Regions from separate parts of the Streptomyces sp. NPDC001315 genome, predicted to be linked through region 1. Evidence: riboswitches for the same ligand, from Rfam matches in the RefSeq annotation. Region 1 holds a riboswitch; the other holds the start of a gene.
What was found. A riboswitch is a leader RNA that binds a small molecule or an ion and turns the genes downstream of it on or off. The one in region 1 is predicted to bind cyclic di-AMP.
Positions count from the first base shown of each region.

Region 1 (7,707 bases):
ACATCAGCTCCCCCGGCGGCTCGTTCAACGCCATGACCGCGATCTACGACACGATGCGGTACGTCAGCTGCGACGTGGAGACGTTCTGCATGGGTCAGGCCGGATCGTCCGCCGCGGTGCTGCTGGCCGCGGGTGCTCCGGGCAGGCGGTACGCGCTGCCGGGTGCGCGCGTGGTGCTCCGTCAGCCGGCGCTGCCCGAACCGGTCGAGGGGCAGGCCGGCGACCTCGCCATCCAGGCGGAGGAGTTGGCGCGCACCAGGGCCTTGCTGGAGGAGATGCTCGTACGGCATACGGGACGCAGTCCGCAGCAGGTGAGTGCCGACATCGAGCGGGACAAGGTCCTGGACGCGCCGGGAGCGCTGGAGTTCGGCCTGGTGGACCGCGTCATCGACGGCCGCAAGGCCTCGCGCACCACGCCCGGCGCGAGGTGAGCCGGGGATGCTGCCACCGGAACTCCCGCCGCTGCCCGCCCTGACACGGGCCGAGGGCGAGTTGATCGACCGTTACCTGGAGGTGGTCGACCTGCTCGGCCGCATCAACCCGGCGTATCACGGGGACACGTACCGCGGACTGCGCGCCGCCCAGGCGCTGGTGGGGAAGGCGGCCGCGCTGCGCGACGCGCTGGCCCTGATGCACCAGCGGGGCGAGGCCGAACTGCACGCGCCCACGCTCGCGCGGGCGCTGCGCGTCCTGGACGGGGAGCGGCGCACGGCACGCGTCATCGTGCCGTCACGCTCCGACAGTTGACGCACGCCCAGCCGGTCCGGGTGTTCCGTCCCGCGTGCGGAGTGTCCGGGACGGAGTTGAAACGGACCAAATGGTGTACCCCCTGTTGGCGTAGGTGTGCGTCCTTTTCTCGGACCGTTGCGGTTGCGCAACGCGCGTGGCTCCGGAGCGGGATGAGGTGCTCCGGTGCTGGTCCGGGGCTCGTCGGCCCCCTGGACAGTCGATCGAACATGGGGCTGTCCACCCGAACGGGTGAGTGGTGAGCAACAACACAAACCCACGGTTCCGTTGGGATTTTCGGACACCTGTGAGTGAAGATCCCAATCTGACGACAAGCCCCCGCCACAGCGGCGGGGCGGTCCGGGCGGACGCCGAGTCCTGCCGCTGTCCCGGACGACCGGTCGACGGAAGTGCATCGGCAGGAGTGGAGGACCCAAGCACGACGGGTTCGCCGGAACGGCCAAGCCATGGCCGGGCCGAGCAGCCCTTGGGGTGAAGCCGCGCGACGCGGCCGGGCAACTTCGCCAGCCCGAATCCGACAGGTCATCCTTCACAGGCGGCTGACGAAGGGTTGCGCATGACTGCGCTCAATCGTGTCCCGTCGCTGATGGCCCGGGCCGGTACGGCCTCGGCACTCACCATTGCCGCCGTGGGCGGCTCGATCGTGGCCCCGGGCTTCACCTCCGAGGCGGCGGCCGCCACAACCGCGACGAAGGCACTCCAGATCGCGGCCTCCAAGAAGGGCTCCCCGTACCAGTACGGCGCCACGGGGCCGCGCAGGTTCGACTGCTCCGGGCTCACGCTGTACTCGTTCAAGAAGGCGGGCAAGAAGCTGCCCCGCACGGCGGCCCAGCAGTACAACAAGACCCACCACATCTCGGCCAGGAGCCGCAAGCCAGGCGACCTCGTGTTCTTCCACTCGGGCTCCAGCGTCTACCACGTCGGCATCTATGCCGGGAAGGGAAAGATCTGGCATGCCCCGAAGACCGGGGATGTGGTGAGGCTGCAGAAGCTCTGGACGACGAGCGTCTGGTACGGCAGGGTCAGTTGACCCGCCCGGTGCGGTGGCGGCGTCCTGACGCGCCGCCGCCGCGCCGGGGTCATTCCCGTGAAAAGGACTGGGTCCTCAAGGTTCCTGCTGCCCCGCGGCCGGCACCGGCTCGGCCGGGATCGTCCACGGGAGTTCGATGAAGACCGTCTTGCCCCCCTCGTGGGTGGGGCGGACGCGCAGCCTGCCGCCGCACTCCGCGATCAGCCAGCGGATGATCACCATTCCCCGGCCGTTGTCCTGCTGGACGGCGGCCGGCAGTCGTTTGGGGAAGCGTGGGTGGCTGTCGGTGACGCCGATGCGCAGATGCTCGTCACGGTCGAGGGTGAGGTCCACCGTGAAGGTGGGTGACTGCCCCAGAGTGTGCTGTACGGCGTTGGTGGCGAGTTCGGAGACGATCAGCCGGATGGTGTCGGCCGCATCCGTGTCCGCCGGCAGGCCCCACTCCGCGAGAGCGCTCGCCACGAAGGTGCGGGCAGCGGCGACCGAGGCGGGATCGCTCGGCAGAGTGACGGATGCTTCCAGATGGTCTGCCATGGCGACGTCGTCCCTTCCCGCGGGACCGCAGTCCGACAAGGAGCGGATTCGAGTACGGTCCCGGACTGGTGCTTCTTCGCCAGACTGCCATTACCCGGCCGGCCACGGTGGCGATCCACCAAGATGTGCATATATCTGTCGCTCGAAGCGGTGAACTCTGCGACGGCAGACCGTATTTGGGCGGCTCGGAAGGAGTAAGGAGTTTCCCATGCAGTACGGTCCCGCGGTGCGCCGCCGGAAACTGGGCGCCGAGCTGCGCGCTCTGCGCGCCCGCACAGGGCTCACCAGTGGTGAGGCGGCCCGGCTGGTGGGCTGGCACCAGTCGAAGGTGAGCCGGATCGAGACCGGCGCCAGCGGGGTGAAACCGGCCGATGTGCGGTTACTCCTGGACGCCTACGGTGTCGCCGACGCCCAGCTGCGGGAGTTGCTGCTGGTGCTGGCGGGGTCCCACGACGGCGGCCGGGACCACTGGTGGCACGCGTACCGTGGTGTGCTGCCGCCCACCTACCGGGATTTCATCAGCCTGGAGTCGCAGGCGAGCGCGATGCGCACACTGGAGACGTCGGTGGTCCCGGGGCTGTTGCAGACGCCCGAGTACGCCCGCGCGGTGACGCGGGCGGCCGTGGAGGGGCTGGAGGAGGAGCGGCTTGACGCGCTGGTGGAGGTGCGGCTGGCCAGGCAGGACGTGCTGCGCGCGCAGCCGCCGCTGGAACTGACCGCGGTCCTGGACGAGGCGGTGCTGCGGCGGGAGGTCGGCGGGCCCGACGTGATGGCGCGACAGCTGCGGCGGCTGGTGGAGGCGGGGCGTCTGGCCCAAGTGCGGCTCCAGGTGCTGCCGTTCAGCGCGGGAGCACACATCGGCATCACCGGACCTTTCGTTATCTTGTCATTTCCGAGCACTTCTGATCTGGATGTGGTTGTTCTCGACCATATGACGAGTAGCCTCTACCTCGAACGGAAAGAAGACCTCCAGGCCTACTCGGAGGCCTTCAACACCCTTCAGATCCACGCCCTTTCACCCGAGGACTCGTTGGATTTCATCGCCGGGATAGGTGACGGCGCGTAAGGAGGCACCATGACTGCACTGCCTCGGAACGTACCTTCCACTACTCATCTGCACGATGCGCGATGGCTGCGCAGCAGCTACAGCACGGGAGCGAACAACTGCGTGGAGACGGCCCGGCCGGCCTCGGGGCCATGGGCCGGACTGCTCGCCGTACGCGACTCCAAGGACCCGGCCGGCCCCGCGCTGCTCTTCTCCCCCGAGAGCTGGGCGGAATTCACGGCCGCGTTCCACTGATTCCGGTCATGTCCGGACCGTTCTGATCAGTTCAAAGCAGCAGCGATCAGCGCTGATCGATGACGAATCGTGCGACACACGGCCGTGTCACGCCGACTCATGGTCGTGTCTCGCCGATCACCCGTACCGCGCGTTCGACCTGGGCCTCGGAGAGGTCCGCGCGAGCGGTCAGTCGCAGCCGCGAGATGCCGTCGGGCACGGAAGGAGGACGGAAGCAGCCCACGGCGACACCCGCCGCACGGCAGTCGGCCGCCCACCGCACGGCCCCCTCCGGGGACGGCGCCCGCACGGAGACGACCGCGGCGTCCGGCCGTACCGCCTCCAGACCCGCGGCGGTCAGACGTGCGTGCAGCTCGCCCGCCACCGTGCGGGCCCGCGCCGCCCGCTCCGGCTCGCGGCGCAGCAGCCGCAGGGCCGACAGGGCCGCGCCCGCCGCCGCGGGGGCGAGGCCCGTGTCGAAGATGAACGTGCGGGCCGCGTTGACCAGGTGGTCGATCACCCCGACGGGACCGAGCACTGCTCCGCCCTGGCTGCCCAGCGACTTGGACAGGGTGACCGTCACGACGACGTCCGGGGCGCCCGCGAGCCCTGCCGCGTAAGGAGCACCACGGCCGCCGTCGCCCAGCACGCCAAGGCCGTGGGCGTCGTCGACGACCACCCCGGCGCCGTGCTCCCGGCATGCCTGCGCGAGTCCGGCCAGCGGCGCGGCGTCGCCGTCGACCGAGAAGACCGTGTCGGAGACGGCGACGGCGGGCCCGGCGTGTGTCTGGAGCGCCTTGCGCACGGCGTCCGGTTCGGCGTGCGCGACGACCTGTGTGGTGCCGCGGGCCAGCCGGCAGCCGTCGATCAGCGAGGCGTGGTTGCCCGCGTCGGAGACGATCAGCGACCCGTGCGGGGCCAGCGCGGTGACCGCCGCGAGGTTGGCCGCGTAGCCGGAGGAGAAGACCAGTGCCGCCTCGAAGCCGCAGAAGGCGGCCAGCTCCCGTTCGAGCTCGGTGTGCAGCTCGGTGGTGCCGGTGACGAGCCGGGAGCCGGTGGCACCACCGCCCCAGGTCCGCGCCGCGCGGGCCGCGCCCTCGGCGATCTCGGGGTGGCGGGCCAGGCCCAGGTAGTCGTTGCTCGCGAGGTCGAGGAGCGGCGAGTCGGCGGGGCGCGGGCGCAACGTCCGTACGAGCCCGGCGTGGCGGCGCAGTTCCGCCTGCTCGTCGATCCAGCCGAACGCCATGGGTCCTCCGCGGGATTTGTAGGCAGTGGACAGACACTAGCGGGACGATCAGCAGGCCAGGATGTGGCAATCCACACACCACGAAGTGCCTCTGTTGTACGAACTCTCCTTGGCCCGGAGCACGTCCTTACGACAGGATCGGCTCCCATGGACCTGCTGAACACGCTGGTGGACAAGGGACTGCGGCGCGAGCTGCCGAGCCGCGAGGAAGCGCTCGCCGTACTCGCCACCTCCGACGACGATCTGCTCGATGTGGTGGCCGCGGCCGGCAAGGTGCGCCGGCAGTGGTTCGGCCGACGCGTGAAACTCAACTACCTCGTCAACCTGAAGTCCGGACTGTGTCCCGAGGACTGCTCCTACTGCTCCCAGCGACTCGGCTCCAAGGCCGAGATCCTGAAGTACACCTGGCTCAAGCCGGACGAGGCGTCCCAGGCCGCGGCGGCCGGACTCGCCGGTGGGGCCAAGCGGGTCTGTCTGGTGGCCAGCGGCCGCGGTCCGACCGACCGGGACGTGGACCGGGTCTCGGACACCATCAAGGCGATCAAGGACCAGAACGAGGGCGTCGAGGTGTGCGCCTGCCTCGGCCTGCTCTCCGACGGCCAGGCGGAGCGGCTGCGCGAGGCGGGCGCGGACGCGTACAACCACAACCTCAACACCTCCGAGGGGACGTACGCGGACATCACGACCACGCACACCTACGCCGACCGCGTCGACACCGTACAGAAGGCGCACGCGGCGGGCCTGTCGGCCTGCTCGGGGCTGATCGCCGGCATGGGCGAGAGCGACGAGGACCTGGTGGACGTGGTCTTCTCACTGCGTGAGCTGGACCCGGACTCCGTTCCGGTGAACTTCCTGATCCCGTTCGAGGGCACGCCGCTGGCCAAGGAGTGGAACCTCACCCCGCAGCGCTGTCTGCGGATCCTGGCGATGGTGCGGTTCGTCTGCCCGGACGTCGAGGTGCGCATCGCGGGCGGCCGCGAGGTCCATCTCCGTACGATGCAGCCGCTCGCCCTGCACCTGGCCAACTCGATCTTCCTCGGTGACTACCTCACCAGCGAGGGCCAGGCGGGCAAGGCCGACCTGGAGATGATCGCGGACGCCGGTTTCGAGGTGGAGGGCGCCGACCGGGTGACGCTGCCCGAGCACCGGGCGGGCGGCTGCCACGGGGGTGAGAGCGTCTGCGGTTCCACCTCCGCGCCGCAGGTCAACGAGGCCCGTCCGGACCTCGTCGCGGTACGCCGCCGGGGCGCCGGTACGGATCTCGCGCCCAATGCCTGACCCGAAGCGGGCCTCGATGCCTGCTCTGAGCGTGCCCGAGTTGCTGGACCTCGACCGGCGGCATGTCTGGCATCCGTACGGCCCGATGCCGGGCCGTCAGGAGCCGCTGGTCGTGAAGTCGGCCGGCGGGGTGCGGCTGACCCTGGCGGACGGCTCGGGCGAACTGGTCGACGGCATGTCGTCCTGGTGGTCCGCGATCCACGGCTACAACCACCCGGTGCTGAACGAGGCCGCGCACGAGCAGCTGTCGCGCATGAGCCACGTGATGTTCGGCGGGCTCACGCACGAGCCCGCCGTGCGGCTGGCGAAGCTCCTCGTCGACATCACGCCGGCCGGCCTGGAGCATGTCTTTCTCGCCGACTCGGGATCCGTGTCGGTCGAGGTCGCGGTCAAGATGTGTCTGCAGTACTGGCGTTCGCTGGGCCGCCCCGAGAAGCGGCGGTTGCTGACCTGGCGCGGCGGCTACCACGGCGACACCTGGCAGCCGATGTCGGTGTGCGACCCCGAGGGCGGGATGCACGAGCTGTGGGCCGGCGTGCTGCCGCGCCAGGTGTTCACGGACGCGCCACCGACGGAGTACGACGAGTCGTACGCCGACCGGCTGCGCGCGGCGATCGAACAGCACGCGGGAGAACTGGCCGCGGTGGTCGTCGAGCCGGTGGTGCAGGGCGCGGGCGGGATGCGGTTCCACTCCCCCGCCTATCTGCGGGTGCTGCGCGAGGCGTGCGACGCACACGACGTGCTGCTGGTGTTCGACGAGATCGCGACCGGTTTCGGTCGCACGGGCGCGTTGTTCGCGGCGGAGCACGCGGCGGTGACGCCGGACGTGATGTGCGTGGGAAAGGCGCTGACCGGCGGCTATATGACCCTGGCGGCGACGCTGTGCACCGCGCGGGTGGCCGACGGGATCTCGCGGGGCGAGGTGCCGGTGCTCGCGCACGGTCCCACGTTCATGGGCAATCCGCTGGCGGCGGCCGTGGCCTGCGCCTCGATCGAACTGCTGCTCGGCCAGAACTGGCGAGCGGAGGTCGAGCGGATCGAGGCGGGACTGCGGGAGGGGTTGGAGCCGGCTTCCGCGCTGCCCGGGGTGAAGGACGTCCGCGTCCTCGGTGCCATCGGGGTGGTCCAGCTCGACCACGCGGTGGACATGGCGGCGGCCACTCGGGCGGCGGTGCGCGAGGGCGTGTGGCTGCGGCCGTTCCGCGACCTGGTCTACACGATGCCGCCGTATGTCACGGGCGACGAGGACGTGGCACGGATCGCGCGCGCGGTGTGCGCCGCGGCGCGGGAGGGATGACATGCCGGTACTGGTGATCACGGGCACGGGCACGGAGGTCGGCAAGACCGTCGCGACGGCGGCGATCGCCGCGGCGGCGGTCGCGGCCGGCCGCTCGGTGGCCGTACTGAAGGCCGCGCAGACGGGTGTACGGCCGGACGAGCCGGGCGACGCCGACGAGGTGACGCGGCTGGCCGGTGCGGTGACGGCGACCGAAATCGCCCGGTATCCCGACCCGTTGGCGCCGGCGACGGCAGCACGGCGGGCCGGACGGGCACCGGTGCATCCGCACGACGTGGCGGAGGCGGCGCAGAAGC
Region 1 is NZ_JBIAWZ010000027.1:68,334-76,040, forward strand. Features, by position in the region: gene ACFY16_RS38525 (ATP-dependent Clp protease proteolytic subunit) at 1-431, shown strand, start outside; gene ACFY16_RS38530 (hypothetical protein) at 439-747, shown strand; cyclic di-AMP (ydaO/yuaA leader) riboswitch at 1,128-1,300, shown strand; gene ACFY16_RS38535 (C40 family peptidase) at 1,304-1,777, shown strand; gene ACFY16_RS38540 (ATP-binding protein) at 1,853-2,311, opposite strand; gene ACFY16_RS38545 (helix-turn-helix domain-containing protein) at 2,520-3,377, shown strand; gene ACFY16_RS38550 (DUF397 domain-containing protein) at 3,387-3,611, shown strand; gene ACFY16_RS38555 (8-amino-7-oxononanoate synthase) at 3,709-4,836, opposite strand; gene bioB (biotin synthase BioB) at 4,984-6,114, shown strand; gene ACFY16_RS38565 (adenosylmethionine--8-amino-7-oxononanoate transaminase) at 6,131-7,411, shown strand; gene bioD (dethiobiotin synthase) at 7,413-7,707, shown strand, end outside.

Region 2 (7,707 bases), on a different contig from region 1:
CGGACGGCCTCGCCCGCCTCGCCGGCTCCGGCCGCGTGGCGATGCCGGAGCTGGAGCTGCTCCCCGCCTCCTACGACCTCCCGGGCGCCCGCCTCCTCGACCTCGTACAGGTCATGGACCGCATCCGCGTCGAGTGCCCGTGGTCGTCCCGGCAGACCCACAAGGGCCTGGCCAAGTACGGCATCGAGGAGGCGTACGAGCTCGTCGAGGCGATCGAGGACGGCGACCGGGACGAGCTGCGCGAGGAACTCGGCGACGTCCTCCTCCAGGTCGTCTTCCACGCCCGCATCGCAGAAGAGGATCCGCAGGCCCCCTTCTCCATCGACGACGTGGCCGCCGGCATCGTCACCAAGCTCATCCACCGCCACCCGCACGTCTTCGGCGACGAGACCGCCTCCACCCCCGAGGAGGTCAAGGAGCACTGGCTGCGCACGAAGGCCCAGGAGAAGCGGCGCACCTCCGTCACCGAGGGCATCCCCCTGCACCAGCCCGGCCTCGCCCTCGCCGCCAAGCTGGCCTCCCGCGTCCGCACGGCCGGCCTGGACGTCCCACTTCCGCGGGCCGAGGGCATCGGCTACGAGCTGCTGGCACTGGCGGCCCGCGCCGAGTCGGACGGCGTGGACCCGGAGGCCGCGCTGAGAGCGGCGGCACGGGCTTATCGGGACGCGATCCGGGGGACGGAGACAACGACGGCGACTGAGGAGGAGGGCTGACAGAGTCGACTTCACCCGGGCGTAGTGAACTCCACGGGAAGTTCTCGTAGCCCACGCATGATCAGCCCGCCCCGCCAGCGCAGGTTGACAGGGTCGGCCGCAAGGCGGAGGTCCGGGAGTCGGCGCAGCAGTGTCTCGAGGGCGGTGCGGCCTTCGAGGCGGGCCAGAGGCGCACCGAGGCAGTAGTGGATGCCATGGCCGTATCCGAGGTGCTGGTTGTCCTGGCGGGAAAGGTCGAGCCTGTCCGGCTCGGCGAAACGCGCGGGGTCGCGGTCCGCAGCGGCGAGCACGACCAGCACCGGGTCGCCCGCAGCGATGTGCTGCCCGCCGATGGTGAGAGTTTCGGTGGCGAAGCGCCACGTGGCGAGTTCCACGGGGCCGTCGTAGCGGAGTAGCTCTTCGATGCCGGTTTCGAGCAGCCCCTGTTCACCACGCTCGATCGACTTCTGGAGGCGGGTTCGCTGCTCAGGGGCGCGAAGGAGCGCGTACACGCCGTTGCCGATCAAGTTGATGGTCGTCTCGAAACCCGCGAACAAGAGCACAAAGCACATGGCGGCGGCCTCGTTCTCGGTGAGGTGCTCGCCGTGGTCGGAGGCGCGGATGAGGCCCGAGATCAGGTCGTCGCCGGGGTCGTTGCGCTTACGGTGGATGAGTTCGGCGAGATAGCCGCGGATTTTCTTGACGGAGCGAGCGACACCGCCGCGCGGGCCTCCGCCGTGGCGGATCATCATCCCCGCCCAGTCACGGAAGTCGTCCTGATCCTCACGTGGGACCCCGAGCAGGTCGCAGATCGCGTAGATGGGGAGGGGGAAGGCGAAGTCGTGGATGAGGTCGGCCTTGCCATTGGCGGCGAACCCGTCGATGAGACTGTCCGTCAACTCCTGTACGCGGGGAGCGAATTCGGCTACACGGCGCGGGGTGAACGCTTTGGAGACGAGGCGGCGCAGCCGGGTGTGGTCCGGCGGATCGATATTGAGCAGGTGCGTCATGAGATTGGCGCTGCGCTCGCCCGGGATACCAGTCTTGCTCTTGCCGTGAGCGTCATCAGCATGGTGCTCGGGATTCTTCGACAACCTCCCGTCCGCGAGGGCCTGGCGCGCGTCGGCATAGCGGGTCACCAGCCATGCCTCGACTCCACTGGGAAGCCTTGTCCGATGGACGGGGGCGTGCTCCCGCAGCCAGGCATAGGCCGGGTACGGGTCGGTGGCGAACTCCCAGGTGAAGAGTTCGGGGGCAGTGTTCGGGATGTCCACGACACGACCGTAGCGGGAGCCGTTCTTCTGGACATCAAGGTGAAGCCACTCGGAGAGGTGCGGAAGCGATCGGGAGTCAAGTGCAAGGTGACGGAGTGGCACGAGCGGACAGGGACGCTGGTTCCTGCGGAGGTGCCCGAGTCGGCGTGGCCTGCTGTTGAGCAATTGATGACGGACTTCTTCCAGCGGCGCCAGTTCGCGCGCGGCGCTGTGGACGTCCGGACTCAGGTGAACGGCGTCCTGCATCTGCTGCGTACGGGATGCCTGTGGGATGAGCTCCCTGAACGGTACGGCCCGTGGGCACTTGCCAAGGACAGGCAGAACACCTGGTTCAAGAAGGGCTTCTGGCCGGTCCTGGTGAGCCATCTGAACGCCGCCGGCGGAGGCACGCCGGTTGAGCACGAGGCAAGGGCTCCGTTACTTCAGATCACGCGTGGATCCCGTCGGAGCCGATGAACCGGCTGGAGGCTGGTCGGTGTGGAGTCCCGGTCACCGTGCAAAACGTGACATGCGCTCAACTCTGTGATCTTCACGTGATCCGCGCGGCATTAACTTGTGACAAGTGATCGTCTGCCTATACGTTCACCCATCAGCACGGCGCCCAGCAACACCCGCCGTGCCGGTCACCGCTGTCGCGCGAAAGGTCTCCGTATGCTCTCCGGGAACGGTCGTCACCGTCGCCCCCGTCAGGCTCCGGCTCTCCTCGTCGCGGCCGGAGTGGCCGGCTCCGCCATCGCCATCCCGCTCCTCGGCGCCGGTGGCGCGAGCGCGGCCGAGGGCACCACGTGGGACCACGTGGCCGAGTGCGAGACCGGCGGCTCATGGAGCGCCAACACCGGTAACGGGTACTACGGCGGCCTCCACCTGAGCCAGGCGGACTGGGAGAAGTACGGCGGTCTCGACTACGCCTCCAGAGCCGACCTGGCCAGCCGCTCCCAGCAGATAGCCGTCGCCGAGAAGATCCTCGCCGACCAGGGGGTCGAAGTCTGGTCCACGTGCGGACTGCTCTCGGGGCTCTCCCAGGACTCCGCGTCGGCGAACGTCGACACGGGCGTGGCGGACGGCTCCTCGCACGGAAAGTCCAACTCCTCCAACTCCTCCGCATCATCCGACTCGCACGGCTTGTCCGACTCACCCGAAGAGTCCTCCGGTGAGGCTTCCGCCGACTCGTCCGCCCGGCCCTCCGATGAAGCGTCCTCTTCCCATACTTCTGCGGACACCACGGGCAACTCCGCCAAATCAGACACATCCTCCGGTTCCGGCTCGGACTCGGGTTCCGGTGCGAGCGATTCACGGGGTGGGGACAGCGCGTCCGCCGACGGGGCGAAGGGTGACGACTCGGACAACTCCGAGCAATACGTCGGCTCTTCGAGCCTCGTCGACACCGGCGCGCTCGGTACCGGCCGTCACCGCGGCGGCAGTGCCGACGAGGGAGTGGCCGACACCGGCGGCACCGCCTCCTCCGCAGGCCGGCACGCCTCGTCCGCCGACGCCGCCGACGGCTCGTACGTCGTCCGTGTCGGGGACAGTCTCGTGTCCATCGCCGACTCCCTTGGCCTCGACGGCGGATGGCGCGGGCTCTACGAGGAGAACAAAGAGACGATCGGTACCGATCCGAGCCGCATCGTCCCCGGTCAGACCCTGGAAGTCGGTGCCTAAACGGGCGAAAGGCGGCGGGAGTTGGCGTCCCGGTTCGCCGTTAAATGTCCGGTTTGGTGAAAGTGTGGGATGAGTCTCAGAAGCCCTGATCGTCTTTGAAAAACGGCGGATCGCCTGCCTACGGTCAGGACCGCTCGCCATTGCGAGCCCCGGCTGCCGCAACGCCGAATCCTGCCAGCGGCCGCACGGGAACAGTCGTCGCGTCAAGCGCCGTAGGCAGGAGCGGGGGACCCAAGGTAAGTGCCGGGCCCAGCAGTTGAGGCTGGTTCCGGCTTGGGGTGAAGCCGTGTCCCGTGAGGGACGCGGCCGGGCAACTCAACCGGCCCGAACCCGACAGCTCACCTCGCAGGCGTCGGTGAGGGGATCCAACCATGCTGTTTTCCAGCAAGGGCAAGCACCGTCGTCCGTTCAAGGCCACCCGCGTCGCCGCGCTCGCCGGTGTCACCGGCGTCGCCATCGCCGCCCCGCTGATGGCGGCCGGCAACGCCTCCGCCGCCACCGCCTCCGAGTGGGACACCGTCGCCCAGTGCGAGTCCGGCGGCAACTGGTCCATCAACACCGGCAACGGCTTCTACGGCGGCCTGCAGTTCTCCGCCTCCACCTGGGCCGCGTACGGTGGCACGCAGTACGCCGCCACCGCCGACAAGGCCTCCAAGGCCCAGCAGATCACGGTCGCCGAGAAGGTCCTCGCCGCGCAGGGCAAGGGCGCCTGGCCGACCTGCGGCACGGGCCTGTCCAACGCCGCCTACAACGGTGCCGCCGCCACGCCGAGCACCACCACCCGCTCGACCGACACGCAGGCCGCCTCCCGCTCCACCGAGCGCCCGGCCGCCACGAAGACCGTCACCACCCCGACCGGCGAGAAGGTCAAGAAGGGCGACGGCGAGTACAAGGTCGTCAAGGGCGACACCCTCAGCTCCATCGCCGAGAAGCACGACGTCAAGGGTGGCTGGCAGCAGCTGTTCAAGCTGAACAAGGACATCGTCGACGACGCCGACTTCATCTACCCGGGCCAGCAGCTGCACCTGAAGTGACACCCGGCTCGTAGCTGAACCACAGCGGCCTCACATCCGTGCCTTCCGCAGTGAAGGCCTCGTGCGGGCCACCCCCGTCCCCACGGGCTCCCCGCTCCGGTGCGTGTTCCCCCGTACGCGCCGGAGCGGGGCCTTTTTTGCGATCCGGCTCTTTTCGCGAACCGGCTTTGTTCCGTTCGGAAACAATTTACTCTCGGTTCCGTCCATGGGGCGGTCAACGGCTGGCTGATCGCCCGGAGCCGGTTAGGCTCAGTCTCGCGGGGCCACCACAGGCCCGCGTACCCGCGTCACATCCCAGAAGGAGATGCTCGTGCCGTCCATCGACGTCGTCGTAGCCCGGGAAATCCTGGACTCCCGAGGCAACCCCACGGTCGAGGTCGAGGTCGGCCTCGACGACGGCAGCACGGGTCGTGCCGCCGTCCCGTCCGGCGCCTCCACCGGTGCCTTCGAGGCCATCGAGCTCCGCGACGGTGACCCCAACCGCTACCAGGGCAAGGGTGTCGAGAAGGCCGTCCTCGCCGTCATCGAGCAGATCGGCCCGGAGCTGGTCGGCTACGACGCCACCGAGCAGCGCCTGATCGACCAGGCGATGTTCGACCTGGACGCCACCGACAACAAGGGCTCGCTCGGCGCCAACGCCATCCTCGGCGTCTCCCTCGCCGTCGCGCACGCCGCCTCCGAGGCCAGCGACCTGCCCCTGTTCCGTTACCTGGGCGGCCCGAACGCGCACCTGCTGCCGGTGCCGATGATGAACATCCTGAACGGCGGCTCGCACGCCGACTCCAACGTGGACATCCAGGAGTTCATGATCGCCCCGATCGGCGCGGAGTCCTTCTCCGAGGCCCTGCGCTGGGGCACCGAGGTCTACCACACCCTCAAGTCCGTCCTGAAGTCCAAGGGCCTGTCCACCGGCCTCGGCGACGAGGGCGGCTTCGCCCCGAACCTGGACTCCAACCGCGCCGCGCTCGACCTCATCCTCGAGGCCATCAAGCAGGCCGGCTACGTCCCCGGTGAGCAGATCGCGCTCGCGCTGGACGTCGCCGCGTCCGAGTTCTACAAGGACGGCAAGTACCAGTTCGAGGGCAAGGACCGCTCCGCCGCCGAGATGACGGAGTACTACGAGGAGCTCGTGGCGGCCTACCCGCTCGTCTCCATCGAGGACCCGCTGTTCGAGGACGACTGGGCCGGCTGGAAGGTCATCACCGACAAGCTCGGCGACAAGGTCCAGCTCGTCGGCGACGACCTGTTCGTCACCAACCCGGAGCGCCTGGCCCGCGGTATCGAGGAGGGCACCGCCAACGCCCTTCTGGTGAAGGTGAACCAGATCGGCTCGCTGACCGAGACCCTGGACGCCGTCGAGCTGGCCCAGCGCAACGGCTTCAAGTGCATGATGTCCCACCGCTCCGGCGAGACCGAGGACGTCACCATCGCCGACCTGGCCGTCGCCACCAACTGCGGCCAGATCAAGACCGGCGCCCCGGCCCGCTCCGAGCGCGTCGCCAAGTACAACCAGCTGCTGCGCATCGAGGAGATCCTCGACGACGCCGCGGTGTACGCCGGCCGTTCGGCCTTCCCGCGCTTCAAGGGCGACGCAGAGGTCTCCAAGGGCTGACCCAACCCGGGCCAAGCCTTGGCCAGTCGTACGTACGTCCCCGCACCCGGTCCCGTACCGTGTCCGGGGACGTACGCACGTGTGACGGCTGTGAAGGGGAGGCGGGAGAGCCAGATGGCCGTGAAGGACCGGGACCGTTTCTCCACCGCGACCAGGCTGCGGCTGCTCGGCGAGCAGACGGCGGCCCGCGTCTACCGCTCCCAGACCAAGCGGCAGGCCCGCCGCTCCCGGCTGACCGGCCGGGCCGCGCTGCTCGCCCTCGTCCTGTGCTCGCTGATCGTGGCCCTCGCCTATCCCATAAGGCAGTACGTCTCCCAGCGCGCCGAGATCGCCGACATGGAGCGCCAGAAGCAGCAGGCCAAGGAGCGTGTGGAGCAGCTGCGCGACCTCAAGGCGCGCTGGCAGGACGACGCGTACGCGGCGCAGCAGATCCGGCAGCGGCTGCACTATGTGATGCCCGGGGAGACGGGCTACGTCGTGATCGACCCGGACGCGGCCAAGCAGTCGCGCGCCGACCGGGGGGCGGCCCACCGCCCCTGGTACTCGAACGTCTGGGACGGAGTCGACAAGTCCGACGCCTCCGACCAGTGAACGGACAGAAAGACAGGCATGGAAACGCCCCCGCCGCCCACCCCGCGCACCGAGCCCACCGACGCGGACGTCGAGGCCTTCAAGCAGCAGCTCGGACGGCCGCCGCGCGGGCTGCGCGCCATCGCGCACCGGTGCCCGTGCGGGCAGCCGGACGTCGTCGAGACGGCGCCCCGCCTGCCCGACGGCACGCCCTTCCCGACGACGTACTACCTGACGTGCCCGCGTGCCGCCTCGGCGATCGGCACGCTGGAGGCGAACGGCGTCATGAAGGAGATGACGGAGCGACTGGGGACCGACCCGGAGCTCGCCGCCGCCTACCGTGCCGCGCACGAGGACTACATCGCGCGCCGTGACGCCATCGAGGTCCTGGAGGGCTTCCCGAGCGCGGGCGGCATGCCGGACCGGGTGAAGTGCCTGCATGTGCTGGTGGGGCACTCCCTGGCCGCGGGTCCCGGCGTCAACCCGCTGGGCGACGAGGCGATCGCGATGCTGCCGGAGTGGTGGCGCAAGGGGCCGTGCGTGCAGCCGCTCGAGGCGCCCGACCCGGCGGACGAACACCCTGGTGAGGAGGGCCCCGTCGTCGACCCCGCCGAGGCCCGCAGCGGCCACTTCGCGTACCGGCCGCTGGTCCCCGCGGGTTTCAGCCGCGTCGCCGCGGTCGACTGCGGTACGAACTCCATCCGGCTGCTCGTCGCCGACGTGAACCCGGCCACCGGTGAGCTGCTGGAGCTCGACCGGCGGATGACGATCGTGCGGCTCGGCCAGGGCGTCGACAAGACCGGCCGGCTGGCTCCCGAGGCGCTGGAGCGGACCTTCGCGGCCTGCCGGGAGTACGCGGAGGTGAT
Region 2 is NZ_JBIAWZ010000008.1:4,271-11,977, reverse strand. Features, by position in the region: gene ACFY16_RS22705 (nucleoside triphosphate pyrophosphohydrolase) at 1-713, shown strand, start outside; gene ACFY16_RS22700 (cytochrome P450) at 725-1,966, opposite strand; gene ACFY16_RS22695 (transposase) at 1,868-2,422, shown strand; gene ACFY16_RS22690 (transglycosylase family protein) at 2,618-3,625, shown strand; cyclic di-AMP (ydaO/yuaA leader) riboswitch at 3,824-3,992, shown strand; gene ACFY16_RS22685 (transglycosylase family protein) at 3,997-4,659, shown strand; gene eno (phosphopyruvate hydratase) at 4,964-6,271, shown strand; gene ACFY16_RS22675 (septum formation initiator family protein) at 6,386-6,862, shown strand; partial or broken gene ACFY16_RS22670 (DUF501 domain-containing protein) at 6,881-7,282, shown strand; gene ACFY16_RS22665 (exopolyphosphatase) at 7,487-7,707, shown strand, end outside.
Region 2: linked by a shared signal. The riboswitch ahead of ACFY16_RS22685 (transglycosylase family protein) and the one ahead of ACFY16_RS38535 (C40 family peptidase) in region 1 are both predicted to bind cyclic di-AMP.